DNA from 3 places in the Streptomyces sp. NPDC002884 genome. Region 1 is predicted to be linked to each of the others. Evidence: riboswitches for the same ligand, from Rfam matches in the RefSeq annotation. Region 1 holds a riboswitch; each other region holds the start of a gene.
What was found. Region 1 has a riboswitch for cyclic di-AMP ahead of ABT070_RS16365 (M23 family metallopeptidase). Riboswitches for the same ligand answer to the same signal wherever they lie in the genome.
Positions count from the first base shown of each region.

Region 2: linked by a shared signal. The riboswitch ahead of ABT070_RS18370 (M23 family metallopeptidase) and the one ahead of ABT070_RS16365 (M23 family metallopeptidase) in region 1 are both predicted to bind cyclic di-AMP.
Region 3: linked by a shared signal. The riboswitch ahead of ABT070_RS33560 (M23 family metallopeptidase) and the one ahead of ABT070_RS16365 (M23 family metallopeptidase) in region 1 are both predicted to bind cyclic di-AMP.

Region 1 is NZ_JBEOVB010000006.1:389,214-397,016, reverse strand. Features, by position in the region: gene ABT070_RS16380 (SGNH/GDSL hydrolase family protein) at 1-670, opposite strand, end outside; gene ABT070_RS16375 (DUF6250 domain-containing protein) at 797-1,504, opposite strand; gene ABT070_RS16370 (rhamnogalacturonan lyase family protein) at 1,519-3,414, opposite strand; gene ABT070_RS16365 (M23 family metallopeptidase) at 3,649-4,614, opposite strand; cyclic di-AMP (ydaO/yuaA leader) riboswitch at 4,619-4,786, opposite strand; gene ABT070_RS16360 (alpha-galactosidase) at 5,083-7,158, opposite strand; gene ABT070_RS16355 (tyrosine-protein phosphatase) at 7,382-7,803, shown strand, end outside.
Region 2 is NZ_JBEOVB010000008.1:17,952-25,754, reverse strand. Features, by position in the region: gene ABT070_RS18385 (MarR family winged helix-turn-helix transcriptional regulator) at 129-644, opposite strand; gene ABT070_RS18380 (dihydrofolate reductase family protein) at 699-1,826, shown strand; tRNA gene ABT070_RS18375 (tRNA-Met) at 1,898-1,971, shown strand; cyclic di-AMP (ydaO/yuaA leader) riboswitch at 2,287-2,453, shown strand; gene ABT070_RS18370 (M23 family metallopeptidase) at 2,463-3,485, shown strand; gene ABT070_RS18365 (aldo/keto reductase) at 3,643-4,587, shown strand; gene ABT070_RS18360 (PrsW family intramembrane metalloprotease) at 4,604-6,121, opposite strand; gene trmB (tRNA (guanosine(46)-N7)-methyltransferase TrmB) at 6,225-7,067, opposite strand; gene lhgD (L-2-hydroxyglutarate dehydrogenase) at 7,176-7,803, opposite strand, start outside.
Region 3 is NZ_JBEOVB010000024.1:123,970-131,772, forward strand. Features, by position in the region: gene ABT070_RS33545 (DNA gyrase/topoisomerase IV subunit A) at 1-1,940, opposite strand, end outside; gene ABT070_RS33550 (M16 family metallopeptidase) at 2,211-3,560, shown strand; gene ABT070_RS33555 (M16 family metallopeptidase) at 3,557-4,945, shown strand; cyclic di-AMP (ydaO/yuaA leader) riboswitch at 5,148-5,315, shown strand; gene ABT070_RS33560 (M23 family metallopeptidase) at 5,331-6,086, shown strand; gene ABT070_RS33565 (GntR family transcriptional regulator) at 6,275-6,970, shown strand; gene ABT070_RS33570 (HPr family phosphocarrier protein) at 7,153-7,434, opposite strand; gene ABT070_RS33575 (bifunctional acetate--CoA ligase family protein/GNAT family N-acetyltransferase) at 7,613-7,803, shown strand, end outside.

The DNA.
Region 1 (7,803 bases):
ACTCGCGCGCCCAGTGGACGTCGTCGCGCCGCACGTCCAGGGTGCCGCGCGGCGGGAGCAGCGGCCACGGCTGCTCCGGGTCGGCCGGTACCTCGAGGCCGAGGGCCTGCCCACCGCGCAGCGCCACGCGCGTGTGCCCCTCCGGGGAGAGGTGGAGCCGGTCGCCGTCCCAGGCCCTGCGGTCCTGGATGGACTTCAGGGACCACAGGTCGAGCACCGGACAGCCGTAGCGGTCGGCCACGGCACGGACGTGCCCGTTGTAGGTGGCGATCTTGCCGCGCAGGTGCTTGAGCACGGGGATGCCACGGGTGTCGAAGCCGGTCGTCACCAGCACGGTGCCGGCTGCGGCGGTCAGGGCCGAGATCGCGCGCTCGAAACGCTCGGCGACCTCGTCCGGGTCGGTACCGGGACGGAGGATGTCGTTGCCGCCCGCGCAGAAGGAGACCAGGTCCGGGGCGAGTTCCACCGCCCTGGGGAGTTGGTCCTCCATGATCTGGTCGAGCAGCTTCCCGCGGACCGCGAGGTTGGTGTAGTTGAAGTCGCCCTCGGGGCGCCGGTCGGCGAGGAGTACCGCGAAGCGGTCCGCCCAGCCGACGAACGCCCCGTCGGGGCCTGGGTCGCCGACGCCCTCGGTGAAGCTGTCCCCCACCGCCACGTACGACCCGATCACTGATCTGTCGTCACTCTTCGAATCGTCTGCCACAGCAGTTCATCATTCACCTTCGAATGTGACCTACGCGATCGTAGGAAGGGGTTGACGTGCGGTGAGATAAGACACCCTTAAAGAGTTTGCCAATCAGGGAATAAGGGACCACGCCCGGAAGTCGTTGATCCGGAAATGGCTCCAGGTGGTCCGGAAGGCGAAGTGCCCGCCCGTGTAGGGCTCCGGGTCGGTGTGGTCGAAGACGAGCCGGCCGTTGTTCCACCAGCGGACGACCGACCCGTCGGAGACGATGCGGACGTGGTTCGGCTCGTTCGCGACGAGCAGCGGCTCGGTGTAGTCGTAGATCAGGGGACGCACCCCCGCCTCGCCGACGTAGCGGCGCAGCCGGGTCGTGGTGTTGGTGTTGGCGCCGTAGCCGACGTAATACGTCTTCAGGTAGTCGTATTCGGCGAGAGCGCCGCCGCGCGGGGTGGCGAAGAGATCCTCCGGGGAGCGGACGTCGACGGCGTTCCAGAAGTTGTTGAGGTCGGAGACGCGGTCGTTGACCCCGCCCGCGGAGACGGGCGTGGCGACGTACTCGAGGACGTACGGCCCTTCGAGCGGCCGCTTGAACCAGATCGTCGCCCCGGCGGGTACGTCGACCTCCAGGGTCCCGCGGGAGGCGGTGACCGTTCCGCCCTTCTCCAGTTCGACGGCCCACTGGCGCAGGCCGTGACGGAAGTCGTCGTGGGCGATCAGGCGGCGGTGCCGGGGGCGGGCGCTCGCGGTGGCCGCCGGGGCGAGGGCGGCCAGCGCGGCGCCGGCGGCGAGGGCTCCGAATGCCCTGCGGGTGGTCGTCATGTCGGTCGGCTCCTTCAGTGGGCGGGGGTGGTGAGGTGCGGCGCGGGGACCCGGCGGGTCTCGGTGCCGAGGTAGTAGTCGGTGTACGTGGACTGGAGGTAGCCGCGCACGGTCCAGCCGAGGCGGTACGCGGGGTTCTGCGCGAGCGTGTAGACGCGGGTGCCGGTCGGCGCGGTGGTGGTGTAGAGGCGCAGCGCGGTGTGGTCGGAGGTCTCGGCGAGGATCTCCTCGCGCCAGTCGCCGAGGAGGTCGCCGTAGAAGGGGGTGGCGTTGCGGGCCCCGGAGACGACGCCGGCCGGGTCGAAGACCGTGGCGCTGCTCTCGGTCGCCGGGTCCCACTTCTCGACGCGGGTGAAGTCGAGCAGTTCTGACGCCTTGTCACCGTCCCACCAGATACGGAAGTTGACGCTGGGGGTGGTGGTGGAGACCTTGCCGTCCTGGACGTTGAAGACGCCCGCGCCGGGCCGGGTCACGTCGGCGGTGGACGTCCAGTACTCGTAGCCGCGGTGGTCCGGGTCGATGTCCGCGGCGTTCCCGCGGCCGGTGTCGAGGTCGGCGTCGCTCACCGGGCTCGTCGGGTGCGAGCCGGTCACCAGCCGCTCGCCGGTGTCGGCGTCGTAGTAGTACCAGGGGAACGCGGAGACGACGCCCAGCTCGGACTGCTGGATGGCGAAGCCCTCCAGGCCGGGCCGGTCGGGGTCGAGGTCGGCGATGTCGAAGCGGTCGCCGTGGATGGCCCCGTCGACGACGTAGCGCAGCGTGCCGTCGCTGTTGACGACGTAGTTGCCGTCGGCGATCTCGTCCCTGCCGTCCCCGTCGACGTCGACGGTGCGGATCTGGTGGAAGCTGGTCGCGCCGGTCGTCGGGTCCACGACGTACTTCCAACGGCGGGTGAGGTCCGTGCCGTCGAAGTCCCAGGTCTGGAAGAGGACCCGGAACGCGCCGCGCTTGGCCCCGACCCGGGTGACCGACTTGGTGACCAGGCTGGGGTGTTCGCCGTCGAGGTAGGCGACGCCGAAGTGGCCGCCGGAGGGGCCGTCGGCCACGAAGTCGTCGGGGACGGGCTGCCGGGTCCGCTCGGTGCCGGTCGCCCCGTCGATGACCGACACGAACTGGTTCGCGGGCGAGTCGGCGGTGACCTGGGCGCCGTCGGCGAAGGTGGTCCCGGCGGCGGTGTGCGCCAGCACCTCGGCACGGCCGTCGGAGTCGAGGTCGTAGACGGTGACGTTGTCGTCGTTGCGGTAGCCGCCGATCGCCGTGGACCCGCTGATCGCGGCGGGCGCCGGGTCGTTGGCGCCGTTCCCGCCGACCTGGGTGTAGGAGCCGGGGCCGAGGTCGACGCGCCACAGGCGCTCGCCGGTGAGCGTGTACGCCTCCAGCAGGTCCGGCCGGTCGCGGGTCCCGGACAGCCGGCTGACGACGAGCTCGTAGCGTCCGTCGCCGTCGAGGTCACCCGGCCAGGCGTGCTGCACGGTGTAGCCGTCGGCGCCGGCCAGCGGGATCTCGGCGTAGCCGTCGGTGAGGAGCAGGGCTGCCGCACTCGGCTTCTGCACGTGCCCGTCGACGACGGCGCGGACGGTGTACGTCCCCGTCCCCCGGCTGTCGTCCTGGTAGGTCGTCGATTTCCTTATCGGCTCCCGGTTCAGGCGGCGGCCGTTCTTGTACACGTTGAAGGCGATGGCGTCGCCGTACCGCGCGTATTCGGTGCCGAGCAGCCGCCAGCTGAGGAAGGTCCCCTCTCCCGAGGGGGTGGCGACCAGGCCGCGGTCGAGGTTCTCGACGATCCGGCGCGGGGCCGCGGTGGCGTGCCCGGCGGGCGCGGAGACGAGCCCGGCCAGCAGGGCCGCGACGGTGACGGCGGCCGCGGTGGCGGCGCCCTTGATGACGATGCGTCGGTCGACGCCGGACACAGGACCTCCGAGGAGCGGTAGAAAGCGCTTGCTCACTGACGGGGATCACTGTGTCCCCACTCTGTCCCACCTGTCGACGGTGCACGAAGGGCTGCCACAAGAACGCAATGGAACGATCATGAACGCGCAAACTCCCCCACCGGCGCCGCCCGGACACGGCGAAGGCCGGACCCGGGGATCGGGGTCCGGCCTTCGGCCGCGTGTCAGGCGGGAGGTCGTCGAGGTCGGAGGGGGTCAGCCGACCGAGACGCCGTGCGAGCGGAGATAGGCGATCGGGTCCACGTCGGAGCCGTAGTCCGGCGTGGTGCGGATCTCGAAGTGCAGGTGCGGGCCGGTCACGTTGCCGGTCGCACCGGAGAGGCCGACCTGCTGGCCCCCGGTCACGGTCTGGCCGGCCGAGACGGAGAGCTGGGACAGGTGGGCGTACTGGGCGTAGTAGCCGTCGGCGAGCTTGATGACGACCTGGTTGCCGTACGCGCCGCCCCAGCCCGCGGAGACGACGGTGCCCGCGCCCACGGCCTTGAGGGAGGTGCCGGTCGGGACGACGAAGTCGGTGCCGGTGTGGTAGCCGCTCGACCACATGCTGCCGGCCGTGTGGTAGGCGGTGCCGACGGTGGCGCCCGCCACCGGCAGCGTGTAACCGCTGGACGTACCGGTGCCGCTCTCGGCGGCCTGGGTGACCGTCTTCGAGGAGGACGAACCGGACGAAGAGGACGACGACTTGGTTCCGGACGCCTTCGACTTCGAAGAGGAGGACGAAGAGGACGAGGAGGAACCGGACGACGAGCCGGTGCCGCCGGTCTCGGAGGTCGCGGCCTTCTTGCCGATGGAGAGCTTCAGCCCGGGGTGGATCAGCGACGGGTCGCCGCCGACGGCCTGCCGGTTGTCCTGGTACAGCTTCTGCCAGCCGCCGCTGACGTTCTGGTCGTCGGCGATCTTCGAGAGATAGTCGCCGGACCGCACCGTGTAGGTCTTCGCCGTCGTGGAGGTGACCGTCTTCTGCGCCACCGGCACGGACTGCACGGCCTTTTCCGGCACGGCCTGGGAAGCCGACTGGGCGACGGACTGCGCGGGGGCCGCGTGAGCGCCGGCGGCACCTATGAGCGGAAGGGCGAGCGCGGCGCCGCCGGTTCCGGCGACGGCGATGGAGCGAGTGAAGCGCTGGGTCTTCGGACGGCGGTGCTTACCCTTCGCGGGCATGGCGAATTCCTCTCCGGCGCCTGCGAGGTGAGCTGTCGGGTGCGGACTGGAGATGCCCGGCCGCGCCGAGGCGCGGCTTAACCCCGAAGCCTGTTCCGGAGACCGGAACAGGCGGTTGTGCCTGTGGGTCCCCCGCTCCTGCCATAGACGGGTGAGTGAGCGGACTCCGGGCGGTGGCAGGATTCGGCGTCCGTCCGGATTGGTGTGGAACGTAAGCGACCGGGACGCACAGGGACAAGCAGAGGTTGTGCGGTCAACGCCTTTCTCTTGATCCCCTGTGCGAATCCCCCGTCACACTCCGTGAGTCAGAGGGTGCTTTTACCGCCAAGCACCCTTGAAAAGCATGCGAATTACGTGAACATGACGGACGACGTACGGTCACGGATATGACGCTGCTCACGTGACAGCTCTCCAGGTTCCTTTATTCCAGAGCGAGTTGGAACGAAGGATCCAATTCGGACAGAAACCTCAGATGCGACGCAGTCGGATAACCGTCGCATCAAGGTCGCCCCGCAGTCCGGTGCGCAGCCCGTGGTGCAGCAGCACCGCCCCTCGGTGGACTTCGCCCGTTTCGCGGCATTCGTACGCCGCTGTCGGGTCGAGTCCACGCAGCCGCAGCGCCGGAACGGGCTCGCCGAACCGCTGCGCCTGGAGCCAGGCGAGGACGACGCTCTCGTCGCCGCGCACATACTGGACGGCGCTCAGGCCGCCCGTCGGGGGCCGCAGCCGGTAGAGGTCGCCCTGCTGCACGAGCGGCCGGATCTCCTTGTAGAGGTCCACCCACCGGCGCGCCTCGGCGAGCTCTTCCTCGCTCCACTCGGAGAGGTCCCCGCCGACGCCGAGCACACCGGCCATGGCACTGACGAACCGGAAGCGCAGCGAGCTGACCCGGCCGTTGAGCTGGGTGTTGGGACTGTCGGTGACCCAGGCCGCCATGACCCGGGCGGGGTGGATCTGGCTGAAGCCGTGCTGGATGTCGAGCCGGTCGAGCGGATCGGTGTTGTCGGAGGTCCACACCTGGTCGGTACGGCTCATGATCCCGAGGTCGATACGTCCGCCACCGCCGGAACAGGACTCGAAGGCGACCCCGGGGTGAGCCGCCCGCAGCCGGTCCAGGAGCGCGTACAGGGCCTGGACGTGGTCGACCCAGAGGCGCTGCGGATAGGGGTCCTCCGGCCAGCCGGCATCGGTGAAGCAGCGGTTGAAGTCCCACTTCACATAGTCGACGGGCGCGCTGGAGAGGAGCCCGTGGAGCTGCTCCCAGAGGTACTCCTGGACGTCCTCGCGCGCGAGGTTCAGTACGAGCTGATTGCGGAACTCCGTCCGCTTTCGTCCCGATTGGAACTGCACCCAGTCGGGGTGGGCCCGGTACAGCTCGCTGTCCGGGTTGACCATCTCGGGCTCGACCCAGATGCCGAACTGCATGCCGAGGCCGTGCACGTAGTCGGCGAGGGGCTTCAGCCCGCCGGGGAACCGGTCGGGGTTGGGCTGCCAGTCGCCGAGCCCGGCGTGGTCGCCGGTGCGCGCGCCGAACCAGCCGTCGTCGACGACGAAGAGCTCCACGCCCATCGCGGCGGCCCGCCGGGCGAGCGCGCCCTGCTGCTCCTCGGAGATGTCGAAGTAGGTGGCCTCCCAGGAGTTGAACAGCACCGGCCGGTCCTGTTCGGCGTCCGGGACGACGTACGCGCGCTGGTAGGCGTGCCAGGTGCGGCTCGCCCCGCCGAAGCCGGCGTCGCTCCACAGGCCGGCGAAGACGGGTGTGGTGAAGGACTCCCCCGCGGCCAGCCGCAGCAGACCCGAGTCGTCGTACCCGGCGCCCCCGGTGATCTGCACGCGCGCGTCCGGGAGTTGGGCGACGGCGATCCGCCAGGAACCCGACCAGCCGAGGGCGCAGCCGTAGACCTCGCCGCGCTCCTCGGTCGCGTCGGTGTCCAGGGCGACCCAGGGCAGGTGCTGGTGTCCGGTGTGGCCGCGGCGGCTGCCGATGACCTGCTCCCCGTAGGTGAGGGGGGACCGGGTGAGCCGGGACTCCGCGGCCCAGCGGCCGTGCAGCTGCGACAGCCGCCAGTCGTCGCGCTCGGGCAGGGTCCAGGTGGCGGAGTCGGCGCGCAGCAGCTCCAGCGGCAGCTCGCCGTCGTTGCGCAGGGTCGTCCAGCGCTCGACGACATCGCCCCGCATCCGGTAGTGCAGGGTGACGGTCAGCCCGGCGTCCCGGAACCGCAGCCGCAGTTCGTCGCCGTCGGACTCGAAGGCCTCGTAGGACCACTCGGTGCCGCGTCGCTCGTCGGTGCGCACGGACAGGGCGGGCCGGACGAAGCGGGGGCCGCCCTCGACCGGGTACTCCTCCCGGCCGTCGAGCGGGGACTCGAAGGACGCCCCGCGCTCCGACGGCGGCAGACCGGCGAGCGCCTCGGCGTCCGCGAGCGCGATGCCCGGGCCCCAGTGCAGGTGGACCAGCTCGTCGCCCTCGGTGAGATGGAGGGCGTAGCTGCTCGTCGGCCCGGAAAGGAGCCAGGTGCGGCCGTTGTCGGCGATCTCGGGCATCAAACCCCCACTAATTCGAACAGGTGCGATCAAGCACCAACATCATCGAATGCGGTCGGCCTGCCGGGCAACTTTCGGCGGACAACTCTTCACCTGGTCAGACGTCCGGAGTACCGCCCTGTGGACAACCCGTTGCCCGGGGAATCCATGTCGTATCGTCGGGGAGATGTCCCGTCGGCCACCACGAGCCGCGCCGACGGAGACCGACAGGGAGGGAGCCCCCGTGACGCAGCAGATCCCGTCGACCGAGCCCGAGCTGGCCGCTGTGCGCAACTTCCGGGATGTGGGCGGTCTGCCGACCGTCGACGGCCGGCGGGTGCGGCACGGCGTGCTGTTCCGCAGCGGCCATCTCGCGCACGCGACCGACGAGGACGCCGCGTTCCTCTCCGGCCTGGGCCTGCACACGGTCTTCGACTTCCGCAACGCCGCGGACCAGAAGCTGGAGGGCCCGGACGTCGAACTGCCGGGCGTGCGCAATGTGAACCTGCCGCTGTCGGACCCGGCGGACGGCTCCGAGTTCTGGAAGATGGTGCGCGACGGCGAGATCGACCAGCTGCGCGGGATCCTCGGCGACGGCAAGGCCGCCGGCCGGATGATCGCCTCCTACCGCTCGATCATCAAGGAGCGGACGGCCGAGCACGCCCA
Region 2 (7,803 bases), on a different contig from region 1:
TCAGATTTGAAGCAGATCCAACGAATCCAGACCCTACCTCATGCTTTAAATTTGAAGCAACGGGATTGTGGCGCGCACCTCATGCGCCGGCGGCGATCCGGGGTGACCGGATGGTGATCAGGTGGCGATCAGGTTCCCGGGCAGGGCGACGAGCGGCGGCGCCACGGCAGCTCCTGCGGGGCCGCCTCGTCGCCGTCCTGGAACCCCAGCACGACCTGCGTGAAGATCTCCTCCAGCTGCCCCACCTGCTCGGGAGTGAGCCGGTCGAAGAGGGCGGAGCGGACCGTCTCGACATGGCCGGGCGCCAGGTTCTCCAGGGTCGCCATACCCTCGTCCGTCAGGGCCGCGACGGTTCCGCGCTTGTCCCAGCGGCACTCCTCCCGCCGCAGCAGTCCGTCCTTCTCCAGGCGCGTCACCGCGTACGTCAGCCTGCTGCGGGTGATCTTCAGCTGCTCCGCGAGGTCGGTCATCCGCAGGCGCCGCTCCGGTGTCTCGGAGAGGTTGGCGAGGATGGAGTAGTACAGATGAGGCAGGCCGCCCTCCTGCTGGAGCTGCCGGTCGATCGCATCCTCCAGCAGGAGGTAGCCGGCGACGTAGGCGCGCCAGGCGCGCTGCTCCTCAGGGGACAGCCAGCGAGTCGTCATACAGCCAGTGTAGGTTTGTTTCAAACTTGAACCAAGACCCGGGGAGCCGCGTCGATGCCGTACCCGTACGTCCTGCTGTCCGCCGCCGTGTCCCTCGACGGCTATCTGGACGACACCACGCCCGAGCGCCTGCTCCTTTCCGGCCGCGCCGACTTCGACCGCGTCGACGAGGTCCGCGCCTCCGTCGACGCCATCCTCATCGGCGCCGGCACGATCCGTGCGGACAACCCCCGGCTCCTCGTGAACTCCCCGCAGCGCCGCGCCGCCCGGGTGGCCGCCGGACGGCCGCCGTACCCCCTCAAGGTCACCGTCAGCGGTTCCGGCGACCTCGACCCGGCGGCGAACTTCTGGCACACGGGCGGCGAGAAGGTCGTGTACACGACGGACAAGGGCGCCGAACGGGTCCGCGCGCTCGGCATCGAGGCGGACGCCGTCCCGCTCGGGCCCGAACTGGACTGGCGCCGTCTCCTCGAACACCTCCACGACGAGCGCGGGGTGCGGCGCCTCATGGTCGAGGGCGGCGGGAAGATCCACACCCAGCTGCTCCGACAGGGCCTCGCCGACGAACTCCAGCTGGTCCTCGCCCCGCTGTTCGTGGGCGACCCGGCCGCGCCCCGCCTCTTCGGACCCGGCGGCTACCAGGGCGGACGCCTGCGCCTGGTGGAGAGCCGGCGCATCGAGGACGTCGTCCTGAACCGCTACGAGCCCACCGCCCCCGGCGCCGGACCGCTGCCCGTCGCGGCCGACCGGCACTGGCTGGCCCTCGCCTGCGAACTCGCGGCCGACTGTCCGCCGTCGGAGACCGCCTTCAGCGTCGGCGCGGTGATCGTGGCCGCCGACGGCACGGAGCTGGCCCGCGGCCACTCCCGCGAGGCCGGCGACCCGGTCGTGCACGCCGAGGAGGCCGCCCTCGCGAAGCTCGACCCCGCCGACCCCCGGCTGTCCGCGGCCACCGTCTACAGCAGCCTCGAACCGTGCGCCCGCCGCTCCTCCCGCCCGGCCCCCTGCGCCCGCCTCATCCTCGACGCCGGGGTGCGCAGGGTGGTCACGGCCTGGCGGGAGCCGGACACCTTCGTCACGGAGGCGGACGGGACCGGTCTGCTGACGGCCCAGGGCGTCGACGTCCTCGTGCTCCCGGATTACGAGGAGCGGGCGAAGGAGCCGAACCGCCACCTCCTCTGAGGCCGCCGGGGCCCCGTGGATCAACCGATGTGCTTTCCGCCCCGCTGATGGCGTACAGTTGCATTCATCGCCGCGGGGTGGAGCAGCTCGGTAGCTCGCTGGGCTCATAACCCAGAGGTCGCAGGTTCAAATCCTGTCCCCGCTACTGATGAACCGAAGGCCGGAATCCGAAAGGGTTCCGGCCTTCGGCGTTTATGTCGACCTCCCTCCCTCACTCCTGGTGACCGGATGACCGCCCTGCGCATAACGACTGAGTCACCATCAAAACTCCTGTGACTGATGAAGCGTTTCCGGGGCATGTCGAAGCGCGGTCAACTCGCCCGTTTTTCACCGCTGCTGGCCCAAAAGTCCAGGCCAGAAATGTTGTTGATCAAGAGGAACAGCTTGGAAACCCACCCCCGGGTCTATTAACGTTCGATAACGCAGCGCGGTCGTCCCAGCCGGCACCAGAGTCGGCTCCGTGCGGCACGTGCCGAATCCCGCAAGGGAACCGGGGAACCACCACCTTGGGGTGAATCACGCGGAAGCCGTCGTGAACTCGCAGAGTCCACGACCGGTATACGCGCGTAGGAGACCTTCCCGCTCCGAACCCGTCAGCTAACCCGGTAGGCGACGGAAGGAAAGGAGTGCGCCCGCGTGGCGTCCAACCCGCCTGCCCCCGAGGCCCCTTACGCGCCCAGCCAGCGGTCCACCGAGACCTTCGGCTACGGCGACTACCGCACCGACGAGGGCCCTTGGGAGGAGTGGAACCCCACCGCGGAGTCCACTCGCCCGGTACGCGGCAAGCACCGCGTCGCCAAGCAGCGCGGCGGCGGATTCGCCCGCAGCTCCACCGTCCTCGGCGTCGGCGTCATAGCCGCCGTCAGCGCGGGCGGCATGGCCAGCGCCAACACCGGCAAGGCGCCGGTCTCCATCTCGATGCCGGACCTGCCCAACGTGGGTTCGCTCATCTCCGACGACGAGCCCGCCCCGGAAGCCGCCCCGGCCCTCGCCAGCTTCGGTTCCGAAGCCGCCGTGGACACCGAGGAGAGCACCGCCGACGCCGGCGAGGCGCTCCGCAGCCGGATCATGGCGCAGGCCGAGTCGCAGCAGTCGCAGGTCGAGGTCAAGGCGCTCGCCGCGGCGGCCAAGGCCGAGTCCGACGCCGCCGCCAAGGCCGAGAAGGAGGCGGAGGCCAAGGCCGCCGCCGCCAAGAAGAAGGCCGCCGAGGAAGCCGCCGCGAAGGCCGAGGCCGCGCGCCTGGCCGAGCTGGCCAAGCAGTACACGCTGCCGACCTCCTCGTACACCATCACCTCGACCTTCGGCCAGGCCGGTTCCCTCTGGTCCTCCGGCTACCACACGGGTCTGGACTTCGCCGCGCCGACGGGCACGCTCATCAAGGCCGTCCACAGCGGCACCATCACCGAGGCCGGCTGGGCCGGTTCCTACGGCTACCGCACCATCCTGACCCTGGACGACGGCACCGAGCTGTGGTTCTGCCACCAGTCGTCGATCAGCGTCAGTGTCGGCCAGAAGGTCGCCACCGGTGATGTGATCGGCCGCGTGGGCGCGACCGGCAACGTCACCGGAGCCCACCTCCACCTCGAGGTCCATCCGAACGGCAGCGCCGACGGCATCGACCCCGCGGCCTGGCTGCGCGGCAAGGGCCTCAACCCCTGAGCGGTTCCTCTCCCGCGGACACCCTGATCCACCCCGGCAGCCCCGACGCCCTCCGCGTCGGGGCTGCCGCCGTTCCGTGCCGTCCACAGGCGCCGTTCACATGTTCTTCGTGTCACGCCCGGAATGGGCGGGCCGTCGGCGTCCGTTGAGACGAAGCATGACTTCTCTTCGCAAGCTCGGCTCCTCCGACCTCGAGGTCTTCCCGCTCTCCCTCGGCGGCAACGTCTTCGGCTGGACCGCCGACGAGACGGCCTCCTTCGCCGTGCTCGACGCCTACGCGGCCGCGGGCGGCAACTTCGTCGACACCGCCGACTCCTACACGGCGTGGATCGAGGGCAACAGCGGCGGTGAGTCCGAGACCGTCATCGGCAGGTGGGTGAAGGCCCGGGGCAACCGCGACGACCTCGTGATCGCCACCAAGGTGAGCCAGCACCCCGAGTTCCCCGGTCTGACCGCCGACAACATCAAGGCCGCCGCCGACGCCTCGCTCCGCCGTCTGGGCACCGACCGCATCGACCTCTACTACACGCACTTCGACAAGCCCGAGGTGCCCGTCGAGGAGATCATCGGCGCGCTCGACGAGCTGGTGCGGGCGGGCAAGGTGCGGCACATCGCCGCCTCCAACATCTCGCCCGAGCGGCTCCGGGAGTCCCTGGAGTTCTCCGACCGCGAGGGCCTGGCCCGGTACGTCGCCCTCCAGCCCCACTACAACCTGGTCTCCCGCGACACCTACGAGGGCGGCCTCCAGGACCTCGCCGCCCGCTTCGGACTCGCGGCCGTCCCGTACTTCGCGCTCGCCGCCGGCTTCCTCACCGGCAAGTACCGGCCCGGTACGACCGTGCAGAGCGCCCGTGCGGCCGGCGCGGCCAAGCATCTCGACACGGAGCGGGGCCGCAACGTCCTCACCGCCCTGGACGAGATCGCCCAGGCCCACGGCGCCGAGATCCCCACGGTCGCCCTGGCGTGGCTCGCGGCGCAGCCGACTGTGGCCGCGCCGATCGCCTCCGCGCGGACGGTCGAGCAGCTGCCGGCGCTGCTGGAGGTGGCGCGGCTGGAGCTGACGGCGGAGGAGATCACCCGGCTGACCCGGGCCTCGGCCTGACCTGCCGCGGCCTCGCCTACTGGTGCGGGTGGGGGGCGGGGTACGGCCCTGCCGGATACCCGCTCCCGGGGCCGCTCCCGGGGCCGTTCGCGGGGCCGTTCGCGGGGCCGTGTGCTGCCGGGTACCCGTAGCCGAACCCGTATCCGTACGACGGCCCCGGCGGAGTTCCGTGGACCGGCGGGGCTCCGTACACCGGCGCCGCCGGTTGCCCGAATCCGGCGGTGCGGCCCTGGCCGTGGGCCGGACCCCGGCCGTACCCGTACCCCCCGTACACCGGCCAGGGCAGCACGGCCACCCGTACCGGCGGGGCCGTCGCCCGGGCCGCGTGGTCCAGCGCCGGCCGGGCGACGTCCTTGCGCCTCCACAGTTCGTTGAGCAACTCCCGCTCGCGTACGAGGAAGTCGGCGCGGGCCCGGCCCTGCCGGCCGCGGTGCCGCAGGAAGGCGAGGGAGGTCGCGTACGCCTCGTACCGTGCCACCTCCCGCGCCGCCGGCTTGCCGAGGTGGCGGCCGGCGTACTCCCGGGCCAGCCGCCGGGCCCGCATCGAGCCGAGCGCGAACGGCTCGGCCGGGGTGAGCCAGCCGGCGGCCGCGTAGGCGGGCAGTTCCTCGCGCACGGTGCGCAGCTCGCGCTGCCGCGTCCACACCACCAGCCAGGTCAGCAGCCCGAACGCGGGCACCATGAACGCCGCGTACACCGCGAAGAACCCGAACTCGCCGAACGACGAGGAGCCGTTCCACAGGGCGTGCATCCCCATCGCGAGGAGCAGCCCGCACAGCGGGACCAGCACGCGCCGCAGGTGCTGGCGCTCGCCGGAGAGCGCGGCGAACCCGAAGCCGATGCCGGTCAGGACGGTGAACAGGGGGTGCGCGAACGGCGACATGATCACGCGGACGAAGAAGGTCGCGGCGGTGACGGAGGCGATGCCGGTGTCGCCGGTGAGCTGGTCGGTGCCGAAGGCCGTGCCGAGGTAGAGGATGTTCTCGGTGAAGGCGAAGCCGGTCGCGGTGACCCCGGCTATGACCACGCCGTCGACGATCCCGGTGAAGTCCCGCCTGCGGAAGAGGAACACCAGCAGGACGGCGGCGGCCTTCGCGGACTCCTCGACGATCGGCGCTATGACGGTCGCCCCGAGGGTGTCCGCGCCGGACGGGTCGGCGGTCGCGGTGGCTATCCACCGGGTCGCGAAACTGTTGGCGATGATGGCTATCAGCGCCGCCGCGCACGCGCCCCAGGCGAAGGCGAAGACCAGGTTCCGCCAAGGTCCTGGCTCGACCCGGTCCAGCCACCGGAAGGCGGCGACCAGCAGCGGCACGGGCAGCACGGCGAGCCCGAGCCCGACCAGGAACCCTTCCGTGCCGGTCTGTTCGCGCACCAGCGCGAGGATGACCAGGCCGGACAGGGTGAGCAGCGTGATCAGGGCCCCGTACCGAACCCACCTGCGTTGCCACCAGTGAGCGTGCCGGAGCACACCGTCCTCGGGTGCGCCGCCGGGATGCGGCGGACGGGGCGGAAACGGAGGACTGATGGCCACGGCATCGACCCTAACGAGGGAGGGGACTGTGGTGGAGACGGAGGTCGCTCGGTGATTCCTTGGTCGGTCTCCTGGTCGATCTCCTGACCGACCCTCGGGCCGGTCAGCGATCCCCGGGCTGGACGGGATGCTGTACGCGACGGAAGAGCAGATCGTTCACGACGTGACCCTTGTCCAGCCCCTGTCCCTCGAAACGGGTCAGCGGCCGGAACTCGGGCCGGGGCGCGAACCCGCCGTCGGCCCGGGTGTTCTCGAAGCAGGGGTGCGCGGTCAGGACCTCGAGCATCTGTTCGGCGTACGGCTCCCAGTCCGTGGCGCAGTGCACGGTCGCGCCCGGTTTCAGTCGCGTCGCGGCCAGGTCGAGGAACTCGGGCTGGATGAGGCGCCGCTTGTGGTGCCGCTTCTTCGGCCAGGGGTCGGGGAAGTAGACCCGCAGCCCGTCGAGCGAGTCCGCCGGCAGCATCTCGCGCAGCAGGATGATCGCGTCACCGTTGGCCACCCGGACGTTGGTCAGCCCGGTGCGGTCGGCGAGGTTGAGCAGATTTCCCTGGCCGGGCGTGTGCACGTCCACCGCGAGGATGCCGGTGTCCGGGTCGGCGGCCGCCATCTGCGCGGTCGCCTCGCCCATGCCGAAGCCGATCTCCAGGACGACGGGACGGTCGTCGCCGAACAGCTCGGCGAGGTCGACGAAGTGCCCGTCGATGTCGAGTCCCCACTTGGCCCACAGCCGCTGCAACGCGTCCGCCTGCCCGGCCGTCACCCGGCTGCGCCGGGGCTGGAAACTCCTGATCCGCCGCTCGAAGTGCGACCCGGCGGGATCGGCCTTGGGCCCGTCGGGGAACCGGGGCTCCCCCTTGGCCCGGGTGTGCCGAACGGACTCGCCCGGGTGGTGCTCGCCACCGGGAAAGGGCTGGGGGACTTCGGGGGTACTCACGGAATCAGACACAGTGGGGTCGATTTTACGGGTCCGCTCCCGGTGCCGGCCGCGCCCGTGGGCCCGGCACCGGACGGCCGGCCCCGTGCGGCCGGCCCGTGCGGGCGCCGCTCCGACCGCTCACGCGTCGGCCAGTGCTCCCAGGGCCCGGCGCGCCACCTCTCGTCCGATCGGGAGTGAGGCGGTGGCCGCCGGTGAGGGCGCGTTCAGCACATGGACCGCCCGTGGCCCCTCCCGTATCAGGAAGTCGTCCACCAGAGAGCCGTCCCGCAGTACCGCCTGCGCCCGCACTCCGGCCGTCGCCCGCACCAGGTCCCCCTCCTCCACCGCCGGCAGCAGCCGGCGCACCGCGTCCACGAAGGCGCCCTTCGACACCGACCGCCGCAGCTCCCCCACCCCGTACCGCCAGTGCCGGCGGCCCAGCCGCCACACCCCGGGCCAGGCCGCCGTCGCCATCGCCTCGCGCGGCCGTACGACGCCCCAGCCGTACCCCTCACGGGCCAGCGCCGGCACGGCATTGGGGCCGACATGCACGCCCCCGTCGATCCCCCTGGTCAGATGGACGCCGAGGAACGGGAACGCCGGATCGGGCACCGGATACACCAGTCCGCGCACCAGCTCCGGCCGCGCCAGCTCGTAGTACTCGCCCCGGAACGGCACGATCCGCACCTCGGGCTCGTCCCCCGTCAGCCGGGCCACCTCGTCGGAGTACAGCCCGGCGCAGTTCACCAGCACCCGCCCCCGTACG
Region 3 (7,803 bases), on a different contig from region 1:
GGGTAGTCGGGCACGACCCGCTTGACGACGCCCTGCGCCGTGCCGATGGCCAGGCCCGGGGACGACTCGTCGAGTGTGGTCAGGCAGATCACCGTCTCGTCGCCCTCCAGGGAGACGAACTCCGCCAGCGGGGCACCACCCGAGAGGTTCGGCGCCGCGGCCGTGTCCGGGAGCTGGGGCAGGTCGACGACGTTGATCCGCAGCAGACGGCCCGAGGAGGTGACCGCGCCGATCTCCCCGCGCGCGGTGGCCTGCACCGCCGAGACGATCACGTCGTGCTTGGTGCGCTTGCCGCCTCCGTCCTCGGTGTCCTCGGCGTCCTGCGCGAAGGGCTCGCCGTTCGCCGTGCGGGCCAGCAGGCCCGTGGAGGACAGCAGGACACGGCACGGGTCGTCCGCGACCTGGAGGGGCACGGCGGTGGCCGTCGTACCCGACGACTCCAGCAGGACCGTACGGCGTTCGGTGCCGAACTTCTTCGCCACCGAGGCCAGTTCGGCCGAGACCAGCTTGCGCAGCTCCGCGTCCGAGTCCAGGATCCGGGTCAGCTCGGCGATCTCCTCGTTGAGCCGCTCCTTCTCCGCCTCCAGCTCGATGCGGTCGAACCTGGTGAGCCGGCGCAACGGGGTGTCCAGGATGTACTGGGTCTGGATCTCCGACAGCGAGAAGCGCTCCATCAGGCGCTGCTTCGCTTCCGCGCTGTTGTCGCTGGAGCGGATCAGGCGGATGACCTCGTCGATGTCGACGAGCGCCGTCAGCAGGCCGTCCACCAGGTGCAGCCGGTCACGGCGCTTGGTGCGGCGGAACTCGCTGCGGCGGCGCACCACGGTGAAGCGGTGGTCGAGGTAGACCTCCAGGAGCTCCTTGAGGCCCAGCGTGAGCGGCTGACCGTCGACCAGCGCCACGTTGTTGATGCCGAAGGACTCCTCCATCGGGGTCAGCTTGTACAGCTGCTCCAGGACGGCCTCCGGCACGAAGCCGTTCTTGATCTCGATGACCAGGCGCAGACCGTGCGCGCGGTCGGTGAGGTCCTTGACGTCGGCGATGCCCTGGATCTTCTTCGAGCCGACCAGGTCCTTGATCTTGGCGATGACCTTCTCGGGCCCGACGGTGAAGGGCAGTTCGGTGATGACCAGACCCTTGCGGCGGGCCGTGACGGTCTCCACCGACACCGTGGCGCGGATCTTGAACGTGCCGCGGCCGTTCTCGTAGGCGTCCCGGATGCCGGAGAGGCCGACGATCCGGCCGCCGGTGGGCAGGTCGGGGCCCGGGACGTACTTCATCAGGGCGTCCAGGTCCGCGGCGGGATAGCGGATCAGATGGCGGGCGGCGGCGATGACCTCGCCCAGATTGTGCGGCGGCATGTTCGTGGCCATGCCGACCGCGATCCCGGACGCGCCGTTGACCAGGAGGTTCGGGAAGGCGGCGGGCAGCGCGACCGGCTCCTGCTCCTGGCCGTCGTAGTTGGGGGTGAAGTCGACGGTGTCCTCGTCGATCGACTCCGTCATCAGACTCGTCGCCGCGGCCTGCCGGCACTCGGTGTACCGCATGGCGGCCGGCGGGTCGTCGTTCCCCAGCGAGCCGAAGTTGCCGTGGCCGTCGACCAGGGGCAGCCGCATGGAGAAGGGCTGGGCCATCCGCACCAGCGCGTCGTAGATCGACGCGTCGCCGTGCGGGTGCAGTTTGCCCATGACCTCGCCGACGACCCGGGCGCACTTCACATAGCCGCGCTCCGGGCGCAGGCCCATCTCGTTCATCTGGTAGACGATGCGGCGGTGCACCGGCTTGAGGCCGTCACGGGCGTCCGGCAGGGCGCGGGAGTAGATGACCGAGTACGCGTACTCGAGAAAGGAGCCCTGCATCTCGTCGACGACGTCGATGTCGAGGATCCGCTCCTCGTACGAGTCGTCGGGCGGCGGGGTCTTCGTGCTGCGGCGGGCCATCGCTGCCGGCTCCTTGCTGGGGCGTGATACGGGATCTGACGCGGACCATTGTGGACCGTGGCACTGACAGCGCGGGCGAGGACCCGGCGTCGGCCGTCCGGCCCGAACGCAGAGGCATCTCCTCCACGGCTGCCCGCAGGCTACGCGATCTCGCTCTCGGCGTATGTCGCCCGGGAACTTCGCGGACCGTCCGCACGCTTGCATACAGTGGCAGGACCGGCAGGAAAACCGCGGTTTCGACGACCGCGTCCGCGATCGGAAGGGACGTACATGCCCATGGGTCACACGGCCACAGCCCAGGCAGGCTCCGGGGGCCTGACAGCGACCGAGCACCGTCTGGCCAACGGCCTGCGCGTGGTGCTCTCGGAGGACCACCTGACCCCCGTCGCAGCGGTGTGCCTCTGGTACGACGTCGGTTCACGCCACGAAGTCAAGGGGCGTACCGGTCTTGCTCACCTTTTCGAGCACCTGATGTTCCAGGGATCGGGCCAGGTCAAGGGCAACGGCCACTTCGAGCTGGTCCAGGGGGCCGGCGGCTCGCTCAACGGCACCACCAGCTTCGAGCGCACGAACTACTTCGAGACCATGCCCACCCACCAGCTGGAGCTCGCCCTCTGGCTGGAGGCCGACCGCATGGGCTCGCTGCTCACCGCGCTGGACGACGAGTCGATGGAGAACCAGCGCGACGTCGTCAAGAACGAGCGCCGCCAGCGCTACGACAACGTCCCCTACGGGACGGCCTTCGAGAAGCTGACCGCCCTCGCCTACCCGGACGGCCACCCCTACCACCACACGCCGATCGGCTCGATGGCCGACCTGGACGCGGCGACCCTGGAGGACGCGCGCGCGTTCTTCCGCACGTACTACGCGCCCAACAACGCGGTCCTCTCCGTGGTCGGCGACATCGACCCGGAGCAGACCCTCGCCTGGGTCGAGAAGTACTTCGGCTCGATCCCCGGCCACGACGGCAAGCCCGCGCCCCGTGACGGCGGGCTGCCCGAGGTCATCGGCGAGCAGCTGCGCGAGATCGTCGAGGAGGAGGTGCCGGCCCGCGCGCTGATGGCCGCCTACCGGCTGCCCGAGGACGGCACGCGCGCGTGCGACGCCGCCGACCTGGCGCTCACCGTCCTCGGCGGCGGCGAGTCCTCCCGCCTCTACAACCGGCTGGTCCGCCGCGACCGTACGGCCGTCGCGGCCGGCTTCGGCCTGCTGCGGCTCGCCGGAGCGCCCTCCCTGGGCTGGCTGGACGTGAAGACGTCCGGCGACGTCGAGGTGCCCGTCATCGAGGCCGCCATCGACGAGGAGCTCGCCCGGTTCGCCGCGGAGGGCCCCACGGCCGAGGAAATGGAGCGGGCCCAGGCGCAGTTGGAGCGCGAGTGGCTCGACCGGCTCGGCACGGTCGCCGGCCGCGCCGACGAACTGTGCCGGTTCGCCGTGCTGTTCGGAGACCCGCAGCTCGCCCTCACCGCCGTCCAGCGCGTGCTGGACGTGACGCCGGAGGAGGTGCAGGAGATCGCCAAGGCCCGCCTGCGCCCCGACAACCGCGCGGTGCTCGTCTACGAGCCGACCGCCGCCGAAGCCCCCGCCGACCAGGACGAGAACGAGGAGGCGGCCCGGTGACCGAGCTCGCCACGATGGACTTCCACCCCCAGCCCCGGGCGGGCGAGGCCAAGCCGTGGGCGTTCCCGGCGCCCGAGCGCACCGCGCTGGCCAACGGCCTGACCGTGCTGCACTGCCACCGTCCCGGCCAGCAGGTCGTCGCCGTCGAGATCCTCCTCGACGCACCCCTGGACGCCGAACCGGCCGACCTCGACGGCGTCGCCACGATCATGGCGCGCGCCTTCTCCGAGGGCACCGACAAGCACTCCGCCGAGGAGTTCGCGGCCGAACTGGAGCGCTCCGGCGCCACCCTGGACGCGCACGCCGATCACCCCGGCGTCCGGCTGAGCCTCGAAGTACCGGCCTCACGCCTGCCCAAGGGCCTCGGTCTGCTCGCCGACGCCCTCAGGGCCCCCGCGTTCGCCGACAGCGAGGTCGAGCGCCTCGTCCGCAACCGCCTGGACGAGATCCCGCACGAGCTGGCCAACCCGTCCCGGCGCGCCGCCAAGGAGCTCTCCAAGGAGCTGTTCCCGGCCACCGCGCGGATGTCGCGCCCGCGCCAGGGCACCGCGGAGACGGTCGAGAAGATCGACTCCGCCGCCGTACGCGCCTTCTACGAGAAGCACGTCCGTCCCGCCACGGCCACCGCCGTGGTCGTCGGCGACCTCACCGGCGTCGACCTGGAGGCGCTCCTCGGCGACACCCTGGGCGCCTGGACGGGCTCCTCGGCCCAGCCGCGGCCCGTGCCGCCGGTGACCGCCGACGACACCGGCAGGGTCGTCATCGTGGACCGTCCCGGCGCCGTCCAGACCCAGTTGCTGATCGGCCGGATCGGCGCCGACCGGCACGACCGTGTGTGGCCCGCGCAGGTGCTCGGCACGTACTGCCTCGGTGGCACGCTCACCTCCCGGCTGGACCGTGTCCTGCGCGAGGAGAAGGGCTACACCTACGGTGTCCGCGCGTTCGGGCAGGTCCTGCGGTCCGCTCCGGACGGCTCGGGCGCCGCGATGCTCGCCATCAGCGGTTCCATCGACACCCCGAACACCGGTCCCGCTCTGGACGACCTGTGGAAGGTGCTGCGCACTCTCGCCGCGGAGGGGCTGACCGACGCCGAGCGCGACATCGCCGTGCAGAACCTGGTCGGTGTGGCGCCGCTCAAGTTCGAGACCGCCGCGGCCGTCGCCGGCACGCTGGCCGACCAGGTCGAGCAGCACCTGCCCGACGACTTCCAGGCCACGCTGTACCAGCAGCTCGCGGCGACCGGCACGGTGGAGGCCACTGCGGCGGCCGTGAACGCCTTCCCGGTGGACCGGCTGGTGACCGTCCTCGTGGGTGACGCGGCCCAGATCAAGGAGCCGGTCGAGGCCCTCGGCATCGGCGAGGTGAAGGTCGTGTCCGCGGAGTAGGTCCCGGCAACGGCGCACGCGTGCGGGGGCCCTGGTCGACGAAAGCGTCACCAGGGCCTCCGTATGTCCGAATTGATGCGGAGGTTGCCCGTCTGCCCTGTGGGATGCGCTACAAAAACCGGGATCCGTTTGAGGATTGAAACCCGCGCCGCTTAGCGTCATCCGGGCTGTTCGTCACGCAGTGCGCCGCAGCCGCGGCACCGGACAGTCATCGCCGAGTCCCCGTACGGCGCGAGCCAGGGGAGCCGGGGACCCACTAGTGAAGTCCCTGGGGTGAATCGGACGCCCGCGCCTGAACGCGAGGGGGTCCGTAGGAGACCTTCCTGCTCCGAACCCGTCAGCTAACCCGGTAGGCGAGAAGGAAGGAAAGGACACCCCCGACTTCATGGCGTTCACCTGCGCCCCCGGTAAGCACCGCAAGCCCGGCCGGATGCAGCGCAGCAGCGTTCGCGCGGCGGGCATCGCGGCGCTCACCACCACCGGTGTCATGGCCACCGTCGCCTCCACTCCGGCCTTCGCCGCCGAGCCCACCCCTGAGCAGACCGGGCTGATCCCCGTCGTCACCGCCGGCGAGTCCGCCGCCGAGTCCGTCGCGGAGCAGGTCGACGACCAGGTCGCCCGGCAGAAGCAGGCCGCCTTCGAGGAGGCCGCCCGTCAGGCCGCCGCCAAGAAGGCCGTGGAGGAGCGCGAGGCACGCGTGCGTGCCGCCCGTGAGGCCGAGCGCAAGCTCCTCAACACGTTCGTGCTGCCGATCACCGGTTCCTACGTCTCCACCGGCTACCAGGCCAGCAGCTCGCTGTGGTCCTCCGGCAGCCACACCGGCATCGACTTCCACGCCGCCAGCGGCACCTCCGTGCACGCGGTCGGCTCCGGCACCGTGGTCGAGGCCGGCTGGGGCGGGTCCTACGGCAACCAGATCGTGATCAAGATGCACGACGGGACGTACACCCAGTACGGTCACCTGTCGTCCCTCGCGGTGTCGGTGGGCCAGACGGTCACCCCGGGCGAGCGGATCGGCCTGTCCGGCGCCACCGGCAACGTCACCGGCCCGCATCTGCACTTCGAGGCCCGCACCACCGCGGAGTACGGCTCGGACATCGACCCGGTCGCCTACCTCCGCAACCACGGCGTGAACGTCTGACGACCCACGGCGACAGATCGTCCTGCCCCGGCCCTTGCGGCCGGGGCTTTCGCCGTTTTCGAGGTCCTGCTGTCCAAAAAATATCCCTGGATTCCGGCCCGCCATCGGAAATTCCCGCTCATTGCAATAGAGTCACGGAACACACGTCAATCGTCGACGTTTCACGGGGATTAAGGCGGAGGTCCGTCATGCGTATTCCGGCGCACTCGGTGTGCACGGCCATTCGGGACGACATCGTCGCGGGTGTCTACGAGCGCGGCAGCCGCCTCACCGAGGAACTCCTCGCCCGCCGCTACGGCGTTTCCCGCGTCCCGGTCCGCGAGGCGCTGCGCACGCTGGAGGCCGAGGGCTTCGTCGTCACGCGGCGGCACGCGGGCGCGTGCGTCGCGGAGCCGACCGAGCAGGAGGCGGCGGACCTGCTGGAGATGCGCATGCTCCTGGAGCCGCTCGGCGCCTCCCGGGCCGCCCAGCGCCGCACCGAGGCCCATCTGAAGGTGCTGCGCGGACTCGTCCGGCTGGGCCAGGAGCGGGCCAGACGGGGCAACAGCGAGGATCTGCGCTCCCTGGGCGGCTGGTTCCACGAGACCCTCGCGCAGTCGTCCGGAAGCCATGCCCTGACGTCGATGCTCACGCAGCTCCGCCACAAGATCGCCTGGATGTACGCGGTGGAGGCGCCGGCCAACCCCGTGGAGTCCTGGGCGGAGCACGGCGCGATCGTGGACGCGGTGGCGCGCGGCGACGGCGAGCGCGCGCGGGCGATCACGGCGCTGCACACCGAGCGCGCGACGACCGCGCACCGGCTGCGCTTTCCCGGCAACCCCGAACGCGCCGACCGTGTGAGAACTTCGCAACCTCCCGTAAACATGACGGGTCTGCGGCATTAACACGGGGGCCGTATACAAAGAGGGGCTAATTCGCGGGGGATTATTTCTGCTGCCCGTGAACGGGAAATGCAAAGGGCTCGCCCGATAATTCGGACGAGCCCTTCGGGGTCAGCGGGGCGGCACCTTTTGAGTGACGAACACCGCACCCGTCAATTGAGCGCCCCGCAAAGGGGTGCGCGCGCTCAGACGGTCTCGGGGAGCTCCTCGAGACCCTCGGCGACCAGCTTCGCCAGCCGGTCGAGGGCGGCGTCGGCGCCGTCGGCCCCGGAGGCGAGGACGATCTCCTCGCCGCCCTGGGCGCCCAGGCCGAGAACGGCCAGCATGGAGGCCGCGTTGACGGGGTTGCCGTCGGCCTTGGCGATCGTCACCGGGATACCTGCGGCCGTGGCGGCCCGGACGAAGATGGAAGCGGGGCGGGCGTGAAGGCCCTCGGCCCAGCCGACGTTGACGCGGCGCTCAGCCATGTGATGCTGCCCTTCAGTGTTCAGGTTGTCTAGACCAGTGTTCCACACGTGAAGCGAGTGAGGGAGGGGTCGTGTGGTCCCCTCCCGACGTGGACGTCGGATCGCGGCCTCGATCCGACGTGCGTCCTCCACAGACTGCCTCGCGCCGTTGTCGTACGCGAGCCGTACTCTGGGCCCCATGCAGAGCGCGTCGGACCGGCACGAGTACCCCGCCCACTGGGAGGCCGACGTGGTGCTGCGCGACGGCGGCACCGCGCGCATCCGCCCCATCACCATCGATGACGCCGAGCGCCTGGTCAGCTTCTACGAGCAGGTCTCGGACGAGTCGAAGTACTACCGCTTCTTCGCGCCCTACCCGCGCCTGTCCGA